DNA from 3 places in the Amycolatopsis sp. MJM2582 genome. Region 1 is predicted to be linked to each of the others. Evidence: predicted binding sites of a transcription regulator. Region 1 holds the regulator's gene; each other region holds the start of a gene.
The links. Region 1 encodes HspR, which represses chaperone genes until heat shock. Its sites were predicted from a motif close to ANNTTGAGTNNNNNNNACTCAANNT; they were not measured.
Positions count from the first base shown of each region.

Region 2: the regulator HspR is predicted to act here: its motif matches at 1,989-2,013, upstream of ED92_RS12805 (adenylate cyclase).
Region 3: the regulator HspR is predicted to act here: its motif matches at 2,363-2,387, upstream of lon (endopeptidase La).

Region 1 covers NZ_JPLW01000001.1:1,485,712-1,490,769, reverse strand. The annotation lists gene ED92_RS07320 (globin domain-containing protein) at 1-572, shown strand, start outside; gene ED92_RS07315 (lytic polysaccharide monooxygenase) at 732-1,487, shown strand; gene ED92_RS07310 (DUF305 domain-containing protein) at 1,495-2,097, shown strand; gene ED92_RS07305 (heat shock protein transcriptional repressor HspR) at 2,213-2,641, opposite strand; gene dnaJ (molecular chaperone DnaJ) at 2,647-3,822, opposite strand; gene grpE (nucleotide exchange factor GrpE) at 3,856-4,599, opposite strand; gene dnaK (molecular chaperone DnaK) at 4,596-5,058, opposite strand, start outside.
Region 2 covers NZ_JPLW01000002.1:558,315-563,372, forward strand. The annotation lists gene ED92_RS12795 (adenylosuccinate synthetase) at 1-46, opposite strand, end outside; gene ED92_RS12800 (hypothetical protein) at 43-1,017, opposite strand; gene ED92_RS12805 (adenylate cyclase) at 1,020-1,988, opposite strand; gene ED92_RS12810 (hypothetical protein) at 2,139-2,534, shown strand; gene ED92_RS12815 (hypothetical protein) at 2,550-2,933, opposite strand; gene ED92_RS12820 (hypothetical protein) at 2,957-3,205, opposite strand; gene ED92_RS12825 (hypothetical protein) at 3,246-3,536, shown strand; gene ED92_RS12830 (hypothetical protein) at 3,775-4,008, shown strand; gene ED92_RS12835 (CDP-alcohol phosphatidyltransferase family protein) at 4,046-4,681, shown strand; gene gcvH (glycine cleavage system protein GcvH) at 4,745-5,058, shown strand, end outside.
Region 3 covers NZ_JPLW01000001.1:619,815-624,872, forward strand. The annotation lists gene ED92_RS03040 (bifunctional diguanylate cyclase/phosphodiesterase) at 1-150, opposite strand, end outside; gene ED92_RS03045 (GNAT family N-acetyltransferase) at 431-1,369, shown strand; gene ED92_RS03050 (SAM-dependent methyltransferase) at 1,389-2,237, shown strand; gene lon (endopeptidase La) at 2,404-4,806, shown strand; gene ED92_RS41735 (hypothetical protein) at 4,973-5,058, shown strand, end outside.

The DNA.
Region 1 (5,058 bases):
AACGGCCGCGGATGTGGCGGTACTTGTCGCCGGCCACCGCGCCACACGACGACGGGACGATGGAGTTCCACGTGCACGCCGTGCGCGGCGGCTGGGTCTCGCGCGCGATCGTCCACCACACCCGGTTCGGCGACGTCTGGCGCCTCGGCCCGTCGCTCGGCGCGCTTTCGGTGAGTCACACGGAAAGCCGTCCGCTGCTGATGATCGGCGGCGGTACCGGCGTCGCGCCGCTGCTCGCCCTGCTCGACGACATGTCGCGCTGGAAGAACAATCCGCCGGTGCACCTGTTCTTCGGCGGGCGCCGTCCGGAAGACCTCTACGCCCTCGACGAACTCCGCGGGCTCACCGTCACCTGCCCTTGGCTGACGGTGACACCGGTGACCGAGGAAGGCGCCGTCACCGGCGGCGACCGCGGCACGCTGGCCACGGCGGTCACGCAGCGCGGGGCCTGGAAGGAGCGTGACGTGTACGTCGCCGGGTCGCCGTCGATGATCCGGGCGACCATCGCGAAACTGCTCGCCGCGGGCACGGACCTGGGCCGGATCAAGTACGACCCCTTCACCCTGGACTGAGGTGATACTTCGTTCGTATTAGGCCGATCGGCTGTTCCACCTGGGCCCGACGCAGCAGTAGGTCAGTGAATCATTGACCACGGTCACCGGCGGATTTATGGTCTAGACCACATTGCTCCCCCTCACGGGAACACCGTCGTTCCATCCCCAGGAGCCGGCATGACCGTCAAACGCAAGCTCGTGGCAGCCGCCGCCGGTGCGATCCTCGCCCCGATCGCCATCGTGGCCATCCCGCAGGTGGCCAGCGCCCACGGCTATGTGCTGTCCCCGCCCAGCCGCCAGGCGAACTGCGCCCAAGGCAAGGTTTCCGGCTGCGGCGCCATCGTCTACGAACCGCAGAGCGTCGAAGGCCCCAAGGGGCTCCGCAGCTGCAACGGCGGCCTTCCCGGATTCGCCGAACTCAACGACGAGTCGAAGCCGTGGCCCGCCGCGTCGGTCGGCAACAGCGTGACCTTCAACTGGAAGTTCACCGCCTACCACCGGACCACGAACTACGAGTACTACATCGGCGGCACCAAGATCGCCGACATCAGCGGGAACAACTCCGCGCCGAAGGACCCGACGTCGCACACGGTGAGCCTGGCCGGCTTCAGCGGCCGCCAGAAGGTGCTCGCCATCTGGAACATCGCGGACACGCCGATGGCCTTCTACAGCTGCATCGACCTGCAGATCGGCGGCGGCACCCCGCCCACCAGCACCAGCAACCCGCCGACCACCAGCAACCCGCCCACGACGTCGAACCCGCCGACCAGCACCAGCAACCCGCCCACCGGCGGCACCTGGGCGGCCGGAACGTCCTACGCGGTCGGCAACACGGTGACCTACGGCGGCGCGACCTACCGCTGCCAGCTGGCGCATACCGCGATCCAAGGCTGGGAACCGCCGAACACCCCCGCCTTGTGGACCCGGCAGTAAGGGGGACGTGCCAGTGAAGCTGGCCCTCGTTCTCGTCGCCGGTCTCGTGGCCATCGCGGGCTGCGGGGCCGGCGATGGCTCACCCACCAACGCCGGCGCCCCGATCTCCCCGGTTCCCCAGTCGGCCGGGGCGTCCGCGGAGTACAACGACGCCGACGTGATGTTCCTGCAGATGATGATCGCCCACAACAACCAGGGCGTGGAGATCGTCAAGCTGGTCAAGGCCAAGCAGGGGCAGAAGCAGGAGCTCAAGGATCTCGCGGCCGCGATCGAGGCGACGCAGCAGACCGAGAGCACCGACATGCGGAACTGGCTGAAGGCCTGGGGCAAACCCGAGACGGGTTCCATGGACCCGAAGGCGCACCATCATCACGGTGGCGACGGACTCACCGACAAGGGCCTGCTCGACGCACTGTCCAAAAAGGATGGTCCGGAGTTCACCCTCGACTTCGCCGACATCTTCGTGGCGCACCAGCACAACGGGGTCGCGCTGGCGAGGACCGAGTTGAAGGACGGGAAGAACCCCGAGTCGAAGGCGCTGGCCCAGCGGATCCAGGACTCGCGCACCGGCGAGGTCCAGCAGATCCGCACCCTGGTCCCCGGCCAATGACGCATTTAGTCCTCTGAATGCGTGAAGTACGTGAAGGCCCCCTTCATTGCGTCTAGCGCAGTGAAGGGGGCCTTCACGTATTCACGAGGGCTGGGGACCCGCGGCATTTAGAGGACTAATTGCGCTTTTTGGGCTTCCAGACCACGAGGGCCGTCTGCTGCCGCAGGGGAACGAGATCCTTGCGGTAGGAGGCATGCACGGCCGCGGCCGTCTGTTCGGCGGTGAGGTACGCCGCCGTGAGCTCCTCGGTCAGTTCGGCGATACGCGAGCGGAGCGCGTCGACCTGGTTCTCCAGCTCGATGATCCGCTTGATGCCCGCGAGATTGACACCGTCCTCTTGGGACAGTCGCTGCACTTCGCGCAGCAACGCGATGTCCCGCATCGAGTAACGCCGTCCACCGCCGGAGGTCCGGCCCGGCGACACGAGACCCTGGCGGTCGTAGGACCGCAGGGTCTGCGCGTGCAGGCCGGAAAGCTGTGCCGCCACCGAAATGACGAACACCGGGGTGTCCTCGTCCGCACCGTGCGGCAGCCCGCCGAACATCTTGCTCACCTGCCTTCGAGAAGTTCGGTGATCTCCGGTCGCGGGTCGTGGTCGGCCATGGCTTCCGCGTACGCCTCCAGCGCTTCACGGGCCTTGTCGTCCAATTTGGCCGGGATGGCCGCCTGCAGGGTGACCAGCAGATCGCCCTGCGAGCCGTCACGCTTCGCGATTCCCTTGCCGCGCACACGAAGTACGCGACCGCTCGCCGTACCCTGCGGCACCTTCAGCGAGACCTTGCCCTCGAGCGTCGGCACGGTGATCGTGCCGCCGAGGGCCAGCTCCGTGAAGGACACCGGCACGGTGATCGTCAGGTCGAGGTCCTTGCGCCCGAACAACGTGTGCGGAGCGACGTGCACGCGGACGTACAGGTCGCCCGGCTGCGCGCCGCCACGGCCCGGTTCGCCCTGGCCCGCCAGCCGGATCCGCTGGTCGTCGGCGACGCCCGGCGGGATCCGCACGGTCAGCGTGCGAGTGCGGGTGCTGATGCCCTCGCCCGCGCATTCCGGGCACGGGTCGTCGATGATCTGACCGCGGCCGCGGCAGTCGCGGCACGGCTCGGAGAACGCGAACGCGCCCTGGCTGCGGCTGACCAGCCCGCTGCCCTGACAGGTCGCGCACGTCCTCGGGGAGGTCCCCGGTTTCGCGCCGTTGCCACCGCAGGTGGAACAGGTCGCCGGGCTCGACAGCCGCAGCGGCAGGGTCGCGCCCTTGACCGCCTCGGTGAAGTCGATCCGGACGTCGGTCTCGACGTCCGATCCGCGTTGCGGCCGGTTCGCCGTGGCACCGGCCGCGGCGCCGCGGCGGCCGAACAGCCCGCCCAGGATGTCGCCGAGACCGCCGAAGCCGCCCTGCTGCTGCCCCGCCTGGCCGAAGATGTCGCCGACGTCGAAACCGCCGCCGCCGGCACCGCCGCCCGGGAAGCCGAAGCCACCGGGACCGCCGGAGCCGAAGAGGCGGCGAGCCTCGTCGTACTCCTTGCGCTTGGCCGTGTCGGACAGCACGCCGTACGCCTCGGAGACCGCCTTGAACTTCTTCTCGGCCTCCGCGTTGCCCGCGTTGGCGTCGGGGTGGTTCTCCTTGGCCAGCTTGCGGTAGGCCTTCTTGATCTCGTCCGCGGTGGCGTCGGAGGAGACGCCCAGTTCACGGTAGAAGTCCTTACCGATCCATTCCCGTGCACTCACCGAACGTCTCCTCCTTTCACGCCGTATCGCCGATCAGCGGTTGTTCTCATCGAAAAGTTCGCCCTCGAGCGGCAGCTCGCCGCCCACCGGCGGGTCCACCGGGGCGCCACCCGGCTCGTGGTCGGTGACCCCGACCATCGCCGGACGCAGCACGCGCTCGCCGAAGCGGTAACCGCGGCGCATGACCATGGTGACCGTCGGCCCGGTGACGTCCGGGGACGTGCTGTGCTGCACGGCCTCGTGCACGCTCGGGTCGAAGGGCTCGCCTTCGGTGCCGAACGCTTCGAGGCCCGACCGCTGCAGGCTCCCGACCAGCTTCTCGCCGACCGCCTTGAAGGCACCGGTCAGATCGCCGTGCTGCTCCGCGCGCTCGAGGTCGTCGAGCAGCGGAAGCAGGTCGCCGACAACCGACGCCTTCGCGCCGACGACGACCTGCTCGCGGTCGCGGTCCACGCGCTTGCGGTAGTTCGCGTACTCGGCCTGGAGGCGCTGAAGGTCGGCGGTGCGCTCCGCCAGCTCCTTCTCCAGTCCCGTGGCCACCGACACCGAGTCGTCCACAATGGACTCCCCGAGGCCGGGGCCCGCGTGGGTCGCGGGCTCCGGCTCGGTCGATGCGGTGTCTTCACTCGGAGCGGCGTGCTTCGGGCCGTCCTGGGGTTCGGCGGCCGGGGCAGCCGGGCGGACCTCACCGGTCAGCGGGTCGATCCGCCTACGGTCCCGCACGACCACCGGTTCCTCCGGGCCCCGGCCCTCGGTTTCGTCGTAGCGTCCCGTCACTTCTTGTCCTTCTCGTCCTCTTCGACGATCTCGGCGTCGACGACGTCGTCCGCCTTGGCCTGCGAACCGGTACCCGCGCCCGCCGCACCGGCGGCGCCTTCACCGGCGGCACCTTCGGCACCCGGGGTGGCGTTGGCGTAGAGCGCGGTGCCCAGCTCCTGCGAAGCGGTGTTCAGCTTCTCGATGGACTCGCGGATCTTCGCCGAGTCGGTGCCCTTGAGCGCCTCGTTGGCCTCGTCGATCGCGGACTTCACCTTGCCCTTGAGCTCGTCGGGCAGCTTGTCCTCGTTGTCCTTGACGAACTTCTCGGTCTGGTAGACCAGCGTCTCCGCCTGGTTGCGGGTCTCCGCCTCCTCGCGGCGCTGCTTGTCCTCCTCGGCGTGCGCCTCGGCGTCCTTGACCATGCGCTCGATGTCGTCCTTCGGCAGCGCGGAGCCACCGGTGATCGTCATCGACTGC
Region 2 (5,058 bases), on a different contig from region 1:
CGAAGCCGAGCCCGACCACCACCACGTGACCATCAAGGAGACTCATCGCAGTACCACGTCGCTCGGCCCGCCGGCCTCGGGCACCGCCGACGTGACGACCGATTTGGTGCCGAGCTTCGCCAGCGCCTTGCCGACCGCCTTGCTTTCGGCGACCGAGCCGACGTCCGCGAGGTCGGCGAGCGCCCGGTCGACGTCGACCACCCGCTCTTCCAGCCCGATGGTGGCGGCGATCAGCTCGCACACCGCGCCCGGGTCGTCCAGCTTCAGGAAGTTCTGGCCGAGCAGCTCGCTCCAGTGCTCGCCGATCTGCGGGTCGTTGTAGTACGAGGACTGGTTCGGCAGCACGAAGTAGACGTGCCACTTGCGCGCCAGCTCCCGGTACACCGAGGCCGGGTCGATGTCCTCCCGCACGTCGTCCCCGATCACCCGGCGGATGTGGCGGGCCTCCAGCGCGGGCTTGTTCAGCTCGTCGCCGATGATGAACAGATAGCCCTTGCGGCCGCGGTTCTGCCACGCGTCGGTCACCACGTGCCGCGCCATGAAGTACGCGGCCAGTTCGTAGGACTCGCTCTTCTGGCCGCCGCCCCCGCCTTCGAGGAACATCGTGCGCAGCTGCTCGTCCATCCGGTTGTCCGATTCGAACTGCCCGACCTGCAACGGAACCCGGTCGCTGTCGGCGTCGCCGATCGCACCGAACAGCACCTGCGGGTCGGCCAGATAACCCCGGCGCTTCAGCAGGCCGTGCAGCTTTCCGAGCTTGCCCTGCATGATCCGCGGCACCCGGCGCATCGAACCGGTGACGTCGAACAGCACCGCGATCGGCGTCGAATCGCTGTGGTCGGCCGAATCCCGGCATTCCCGCACGGCGTTCAGCGGGTCCAGCGCGGGCGCGACCTTCCATTCCTTCGCGGGTTTGGAACGGAGATCGGCGGTGTAGCCGAAATCGTCCTCGCCCTTGGCCGCGCGGAAGGTCTTCGCGGCGGCGTAGGCGTTGTCGTCCCAGTGTCCGTGTCCCATGGTCAGGCTCCTGTCTCGGGGATGATGAACGGTCGGAAGGTGCGAGGGCCGTACAGGTCGGCGAGCAGTTCGTCGTACTCGTCGAGCAGATCGGCGGCCTCGGGTCGTTGTGCCGGGATCTCCTGGAGACACCACTTGGCGAATTCGCGCTGGCGGGTTTCGCCCGGTGCCAGCAGGCCCAGCATCATGCGGTGGAGCATGTGGACGTCGGTGGCCGCGGTCATCGGCTGTCCTTTGTGGACTTCCGGTGGATAGCGGACGGATTTGTCCGCCGCCAGCGGGAGCGCACCGTCTTCGACGGCGAACGACCAGCCGGCCACGACGATGCCGTGCTGTCCGGGATGGACGAGCACGTTGTCCGCGGTGAGATGGCCGTGGACGACACCCGCCCGGTGCGCGCCGGCCACGGCACGCAGGAGACGACGGTGCATCCAGGCGTAGTCGCGGCCGTCGAGCCCGCCGGGGAAGGCCTTCCCGATGTCGGCGAGGGTGAGGAAGCCGTCGACGAGCGGATCGAGAACGCTGAACGCGCGATCGCCCCTCGCGACCGGCCCCGACGTGTCGAGCAGCCGCGGGTAGTAGGGACGGAGCCACCGATGCCGCTCGGTGAAGCCGTCCAGCGCGCGCAACGCTTCCCATTCGGCGTGGATCAACGGGTTGAGCGCCGGATCGCGGACGAGTTTGACCAGATGCGGGCCGGTGGTCCGGTAGGTCGTGGCGACACTGCCCACCGCGTGCGGCGCGACGAGGGTGTAGGCCGACGTCGCCGTGGTGACCGTCTGCCGCCGGGCCCGCTTCCACTCGTCGTGGAGGCGGTTGAGCGTGGCGGCCGCGCGGTGGGCCCGCGCGTCGCCGGGGTTGCGGTCGGGGTGGAGCACGGCCGCCAGTTCGCGGTAGCGATGGCGGGCGAACAGCGCGGCCGGGCCGGCCGCGTCCTCGACCGCCTTCATGGCGTCTTCCCTGGTGAGCATAGTTTGAGTCTAGACGACTCTTACTTCGGCTGGCAAGGGGGTGGGTACAAATCCCGTGCAGCTCCGTCGCTTCGGCGAATAGCCTGGAATGGCCGAGAAGAAGGGACTTCCTTGTCAGGTGAACCGGGGACTTCTAGGTTTCTCTTGCAGATGCTGCTGGGCGGGATCCCGCTCGTTTTCCTGTTGTGGGTGACCGGGGGAGCCCTCGGTGACCGCGTGCGTGAACTGAACGCCGGAGAGGACGTCACGGTCACCGCCGTCTCCGGATGTGTCGAGGAAGGGCCGCCGATGAGCGGCCGGTTTCCCTACTGCGAGGCTGGGTGGCGGTTCGACGACGGGCGCACCGGACAGGGGAGGATCAACGGCGAGAGGGTCGCGGAAGGCGACAGGATCTTCGCCGGTGACGGATTCGCTTACCCGTCAAGGTCGAATCGGGTTTTGAGCCTGGTGATGGTCGCGTTGTGCGGCCTGGTCCTGCTGGGCATGCTGATCGGACTCGGTGTCCTGTACCGGAAGACCCGGACCTGGCGGCGTCGCGGGAAGTGACGCCGCCGTCCGTGCTCAGCTCCGGGTGGCCTCGATCTGCCGTTCGTCCTCGGTCGAACAGCTCGTCACCGGATCGTTCGGACCGCTGCCGCAGGTCCAGGCCCCGACCACGACCGGGCCCGGCCCCTGCGGTGACGTCGCTTCGGCGGGTGTCAGCTTGGCGAAGTAGTCCTTGAGCACCTGCGTCGCTTCGGCACAGTCGGTCTTCCCCCGGACGACGACCTTGTTCTTCGCGCCTTGGTATCCGGCGACTTCTCCGCACGGCGATCCGGCGAGGGCCTGGTCGGCGGCGGGTGCGGGGGAGGACGGGGGCGGCGCGGCCGCGGGCGCGGGATCGGCGCCGCAACCGCTCAGCAGGACGACGGCGAACGCGGCGGGAAGCACGGCGAGGCTCTTCATGGGCCCTTCTTCTCGGGGATGGTTCATTCGACGGGGACGACGGCGGCGAACACGTTCTGCTCGCCCTTGCTGCAACTCGTGCCGCCCTGGGCGGCGGGAGCACCGGAGACGCACAGCCAGCCGTCCACTGTCTCGCTGACCGGCTCGTCCGAGCCCGCGGACTGACGGCCGGCGATCCTCTTGTGGAACGCGTCGACGATCCCGGTCGCCTCCGCACAGGAGACGCCGGGTCCGTTGAGCACCTGCAAGGTCAGCCCGCTCGCCGCGGTCACCGTTCCGCAGGAACCCTGTACCGGTTCAGCGGGCTTCGGTTTGGGGGCGGGAGTCGGGGCGGCGGACGGACTCGGCGCGGTTTGGGACGGGATCGGCGGCACCGAAACGCTGGACGCGCTCGTGGGGATCGCGGGCGATGAGACCGGCGTCGAAGTGACAGGCGGTGGCGGGGCTTCGCCCGAACAGGCGGCGAGCGTTCCGGCGACGGCGCAGACCGCGACCAGGTGCCGCCACGTTCCCGTGGTCGTCGAGACGGGCAAGGCGATCCTTTCGTCGGCCGGTCGTGGCCGGCCCATTCTGACCCGGCCGGGCCCGATGTCGTGGCATTGAGCCACGTTCGGTTCGCGGGAGGCTATCGCGGCCCCGTCGCCGCGATACGCGAGGACCGGGCAATCACTGTCCACTGTGGACAATTAATATGCCGTTCACGGCGCGGCAACACCCTGCTGTCGTCGCGAACCGATCGGACGAATCCGGCGCCGAGCCGTTAACGCGCGGCCCCGTTCTGCCGAAAAGACAAGTAGCGCTCCGGCGTGTCCCAGTCCCCGTCACCGAAACCGTGAGAGCGATGAAGACCGACGAACAGACCGACCCCGCGTCAACCCAGGCCACCGCACCGGCGAGCACGGAGCTTCCCCCGACGGCCCCGTGCACCGTCGTCTGGTGTGGCGGCCGCCCGTACGTCCTGGAGAACTCGGCGGGCCACCATCGCTGGATGGGCACCGACCACCGGGGCAGGCCCGTGGCGCTGACCAGCGCGGACCTGCAACGCCGCGGCTGGACGCACACCCGGGCCAGCTGACGCGGGAGGACCTGCCGCCGCTGGCTAGGCTGAGCGGGTGAGTACGCCCCCCGAACCGAGCGTGACCAGCGAAGAGCCTTCCCTGCTGCGGCAGGCCCTGAATGTCCCCAACATGCTTTCGATCCTCCGGCTCGCCGGGGTGCCGGTCTTCCTGTGGCTGCTCCTCGGCCCGAAGGAGGACGGCTGGGCGCTCGCGCTGCTCGTGTTCAGCGCGCTCACCGACTGGCTCGACGGCAAACTCGCCCGCTGGCTCAACCAGATGTCGCGGCTCGGCCAGCTGCTCGATCCCGCGGCCGACCGGCTCTACATCCTCGCGACCCTCATCGCCTTCCTGATCCGCGACATCATCCCGTGGTGGCTGGTGGTCCCGCTGGTCGTCCGGGAGGCCGTCCTCGGCGTCTGCGTCCTGCTGCTGCGGCGCCGGGGGTTCGCCCCGCCGGAAGTCACCTACATCGGCAAGGGCGCCACCTTCGTGCTGATGTACGCCTTCCCGTTCCTGCTGCTCACCCAGGGCGGCTCCGACATCGCCGCGATCGCCCGGCCGATCGGCTACGCCTTCACGGCATGGGGTGCGGTCCTGTACGTCTATTCAGGCGTGCTGTACGTCGTCCAGACCGTACGGGCGCTGCGCCCGGCCGCTCCCGGCGTGTCGCGGGAGGCGCCGGGCGCGTGACCCGGCGGGATGGGAAACTGCGCGCGTCGGTTTCGAGTGAGGGCATCAGAAAGGGGAGCGGCGTTGTCCACTCCAGAAGAACTGCGGTACACCGAGGAGCACGAGTGGGTCTCCGTGCGCGACGGCGGGCTCGTGCGCGTGGGCATCACGGAGTACGCCCAGGACCAGCTCGGTGACGTGGTGTTCGTCGAACTGCCCGAGGTCGGCAAGCAGGTCGGCTCGGGCGACGCGTTCGGCGAGGTCGAGTCGACCAAGAGCGTCTCGGAGCTGTTCGCCCCGCTCGACGGCGAGGTGGTCGCGGTCAACGACGCGGTGACCGAGTCGCCCGAGCTGATCAACAGCGACCCGTACGGCGAAGGCTGGCTGATCGAGCTCCG
Region 3 (5,058 bases), 870 kb from region 1:
GACCGCGGCCGCGGCGGCGATGCCCATGGTGAGTACCGCGAAGGTGTAGACGCGGAACCGTCGCTCGTCGGTACGAGCCTCCGTAACGGCGCCTCCCTTGCCCGCTGCCGCCTGTGCGGCGCTCCCGGGCCTGCCGTTCGTGTCCGGCATCCGACCTTCCTTCCCGGCTGCCCAACCGGTCTTGTCCTACCGCGACCTCGGGGACGAGGGCAATACAGTACCCCGGAGGGCGTACCCAAGTCCCATTCGAGACAGTATGAGATCACCCCAGGGTTAACAATGGGCGCGTCGCGCTGACCTGCGTGGACCAAGGGGTGAAATGGGAGCGTTATTCGCGTTCCTTCCGACTACCGGAAGTCACCTGGCGCCACGCTCCGACCAATCTCGTGAAGTTCCCGGCGGACCCGGCAGTAGGGGCTTGAATAGCCCTATGAATAGCCACGCCATCGCCGCCGGGCACGCCGAGCGGCTCGCCACCGTGGACGCCCTGCTCCCCGAAATGCCTGCACTGGAGCCTGTCGAGGGCTCCGTGTCACTCTCCGCGACGGTCGGCGACTCGGCCGCCGCCGGATTGTCGGTACGGACCGAGGCGGGTCCCGATTCCGTTGACTCTCCGTGGCGGGCCCTCGTCGAGCATCGCCTCGAAGCGCGCCTCACCGGCCCCCGCCCGGAAGCCGCCCTCGACGCATTACTCACCCGATGGGATGAACATCTGAAGACCGTGGCTCCACCTGGGGATGTCGAGACGGCGGCGACCGTCGTGCGGCCCAGCCGGGACTCCCCCGGCTCGGCCGAATTGCTGCGCCGCGGCTTCGCACCGGTGCTGGTGATCGCGGTCCGCCCGGCCGACCGGCTCGCCGTGACCGGACCGCCCGCCACTCCCGGCGTGCACATCCGGCCCGCCGAAGCGGATGATCTCGAAACCGCCGTCGCACTCGAACTGGAATTGCAGCGTTATGACGCGCAGTTCGGTTCTGTCACTTTGCGCGAGGGCGCGGAGGAAACGATCACGGCGGATCTGTCGAAACAGTTGGGCCGGGAAAATCCGACGTTGTGGATCGCCGAGCTGTACGGCCGTCCGCTGGGCATGGTGCGGGTGCAGTTCCCCGGCGACACGGCGTGGATCCGCGGCCGGGTCGCGGCCGAGAAGGTCGGCTACCTGTCGTCGCTGGCGGTGGCTGAGCAGGCACGGTCGAGCGGGGTGGGGACGGCGCTCGCCGCGCACGCGCACCAGGTCTTCGACGAATGCGGCACCGACGCCGTGCTGCTGCACCACGCGCTGGCCAATCCGCGCTCGACGCCGTTCTGGTACGCGCAGGGCTATCGGCCGCTCTGGACGTACTGGCAGCGACGACCCGCGGTGCCTTGATCCGGATAGGCTCGTTTTCGTGAAGAGGGACGATGACGCGGCCCCGGTGGCGCCGACCGGGGTCGACACCGAAAAGCCGTCCGCGGCGAGGATCTACGACTGGTTCCTCGGCGGGACCCACAACTGGGCGGTCGACCGCGAGTTCGCCCGCGCGCTGGAAAAGCAGTGGCGCTGGGTCAAACCGGGCGCGCGGCACAACCGCGAGTTCATGAACCGCGTCGTGCGCGCGGCGCTGGAGGCGGGGATCCGGCAGTTCATCGATCTGGGCTCCGGTGTCCCGACAGCCGGGAACGTGCACGAGATCGTGCAGGAAGAACTCGAGCCGGGCGACACGGCGAAGGTCGTGTACGTCGACTACGAGCCGGTGGCGGTGGCGCACGCGGAGCTGATCCTCGAACGTCACGAGGCGACCGACTGGGCGGGGATCGTCCAGGCGGACATGCGGCGGCCGAAGGACGTCCTGCGGCATCCGGAGACGCTGCGGCTGATCGATTTCGACCAGCCGGTGTGCCTGATGATGATGGCCGTCCTGCATTTCGCCGGACCGCACGACGATCCGCCCGCGCTGGTCGCGACGTACCGGAACGCGCTCGCGCCGGGCAGCTGGCTGGGGCTTTCGCATATGAGCTTCGGCGGCCAGACCGGCGAGGACGCCGACGGGCTGCATTGGATGGTCGAGCAGTACCGGAAGACGAGCAACCCGGTGTGGATGCGGGACCGCGAAGAGATCGAGCCGCTCTTCGGCGACTGGCCACTACTGGAGCCCGGCGTCGTCCACCTGCCCGACTGGCGACCCGTGCGGGAGCTGCGGCGGGACGAGGAAGGTGCCCGGCCGTTCGCCTGGTGCGGGGTCTCGGTGCACCCCTGACCTCAGACCTCTCGCCGGTTCGCGTCGCGTTCAGGGGGCTAAAGGCGACGCGGACCGAGCAGAGGTCGGAGGAATGAGTGATCGCTGACGGCGAACGTGGAACGGAAACAAACGGGTCGATCGGAGAGTTGAGCTAGGCAGACTCAACTAACCGAGGAGTGCACAGATGACCGACAACCGCCTCCTGCCCGTCCTCCCGCTCGATGACGACGTCGTGCTGCCGGGCATGATCGTCCCGCTCGACCTCGCCGACACGGAGACGCGCGCCGCGGTGGAGTCCGCCCAGGCCAACACGCCTGCCCAGGCTTCCTTCCCGGGGATCCGGTCCAGCGCCTCCGCCAAGGCCGAGGTGCTGATCGTCCCCCGCGTCCACGGCGAATACGCCGAACTCGGCACCATCGCGACCGTCGAACGCATCGGGCGCGTGCCCGGCGGCAAGACCGCGGTGCTGTTGCGCGGCACCCGCCGCGCCGTCGTCGGCCGCATCGCCGACGGCCCCGGCGCCGCCCGCTGGGTCCACGCCGAGGTCGCCACCGAGACCACCGACGACAACTCCGCGAAACTCGCGTCCGAGTACAAGAGTGTCGTCCTCGCGATCCTCCAGCAGCGTGGCGGCTGGCAGATGATCGACGCGGTCCAGGAGGTCGAGGACCCGTCCGCGGTCGCCGACCTGGCGGGCAACTCGTCGTACCTCAAGACCGAGCAGAAACTCGAACTGCTCTCCGCCCTCGACGTCTCGGCGCGGCTCGAGAAGGCTCTCGAATGGAGCCGCGAGCAGCTGGCCGAGCTCGAAGTCACCGACACCATCCGCAAGGACGTCCAGGAGGGCATGGAGAAGCAGCAGAAGGAGTTCCTGCTGCGCCGCCAGCTCGAAGCGATCCGCAAGGAGCTGGGCGAGCTCGACGGCACGGCCAACGACGACGACTACCGCGCCCGCGTCGAGGCCGCCGAGCTGCCGGACGCGGTCAAGAAGGCCGCACTGTCCGAAGTGGACAAACTGGAGCGCACCTCCGACCAGTCCCCCGAGGGCGGCTGGATCCGCACCTGGCTGGACACGGTCCTCGAACTGCCGTGGAACGAGCGCACCACCGACGTCCACGACATCGCCGCGGCGCGGGACATCCTCGACGCCGATCACGCCGGCCTCGACGACGTGAAGGAACGCATCATCGAGTATCTGGCCGTGCGCAAGCGCCGTGCGGAGTCGGGCCTCGGCCCGGTCGGCGGACGGCGTTCGGGCGCGGTGCTCGCGCTCGCCGGCCCTCCCGGTGTCGGTAAGACGTCGCTCGGCGAGTCCGTGGCGAAGGCGATGGGCCGCAAGTTCGTCCGCGTCGCGCTCGGCGGCATCCGTGACGAGGCGGAGATCCGCGGCCACCGCCGCACCTACGTCGGCGCGCTGCCCGGCCGGATCGTCCGCGCCATCAAGGAAGCGGGTTCGATGAACCCGGTCGTGCTGCTCGACGAGATCGACAAGGTCGGCGCCGACTACCGCGGCGACCCGACGGCGGCGTTACTGGAGGTGCTGGACCCGGAGCAGAACCACACGTTCCGCGACCACTACCTCGAGGTCGAACTGGACCTGTCCGACGTCGTGTTCCTGGCGACGGCGAACGCGCTCGAGACCATCCCCGGCCCGCTGCTGGACCGGATGGAGCTGGTCACCCTCGACGGCTACACCGAGCACGAGAAGGTCACCATCGCCCGCGACCACCTGCTCCCCCGTGAGCTGGAGCGCGCCGGTCTCGGCAAGGACGACGTCACGCTGACCGACGGCGCGTTCAGCCGCATCGCCGCCGAGTACACGCGGGAGGCCGGGGTGCGCAACGCGAACCGGACCATCGCGAAGGTGCTGCGCAAGGTGGCGACCAAGGTCGCGCTGGACGAGGTCGCGTTGCCGCTGACGATCGACGCCGACGGGCTGGAGACCTACCTCGGCCGTCCGCGGCACCTGCCGGAGTCCTCGCTGCCCGCGTCGACCCAGCGCACGTCGACCCCTGGTGTGGCCACCGGGCTGGCGGTGACCGGAGCCGGCGGTGACGTCCTCTACATCGAGGCGTCGCTGGCGGATCCGGAGTCCGGCTCCACCGGGCTTCAGCTGACCGGCCAGCTGGGCGAAGTGATGAAGGAGTCGGTGCAGATCGCGTTGTCGTACCTGCGTTCGCACGGCGCCGAGCTGGAACTCCCGGTGGGCGACCTGAAGGACCGCGGCATCCACGTGCACGTCCCCGCGGGCGCGGTGCCCAAGGACGGGCCGAGCGCCGGCATCACGATGACGACCGCGCTGGCGTCCCTGCTTTCGGGCCGCGTAGTGAAGTCGGACGTCGCGATGACCGGTGAGGTGTCGCTGACCGGGCGCGTGCTGCCGATCGGCGGGGTCAAGCAGAAGCTGCTGGCCGCGCACCGGGCCGGGATGAAGACGGTGATCATCCCGCAGCGCAACGAGCCCGATCTGGACGACGTCCCGGCCGAAGTGCTGGCCCAGCTGGACGTCCACGCCGTGGCGAACGTCCGCGACGTGCTGGACATCGCGCTGGCCCCGGCGACGGCTCCGGTCGCCCAAGCGGCGTAACGGCGCGAGGTCGAAGCCCCGGATCCCCTCGTGGGTTCGGGGCTTTCGGCTTGCCGAGATCCGGACGAACCCGGACATTGACTCGCCTTAAACTCCCTATCACGTTTTGATAACGTACATTGCGTGCCACCCAGCCGGGGTGCGTGATCCTTGAGAGGGCAAGGTCATGAGTCAAGGAATTCTTCCCCCGTTGCGGCCGAGGCGCAGGTGCGTTTCGGCCGGTCAGATCGTCTGTCTGAGCATTCTCACCGG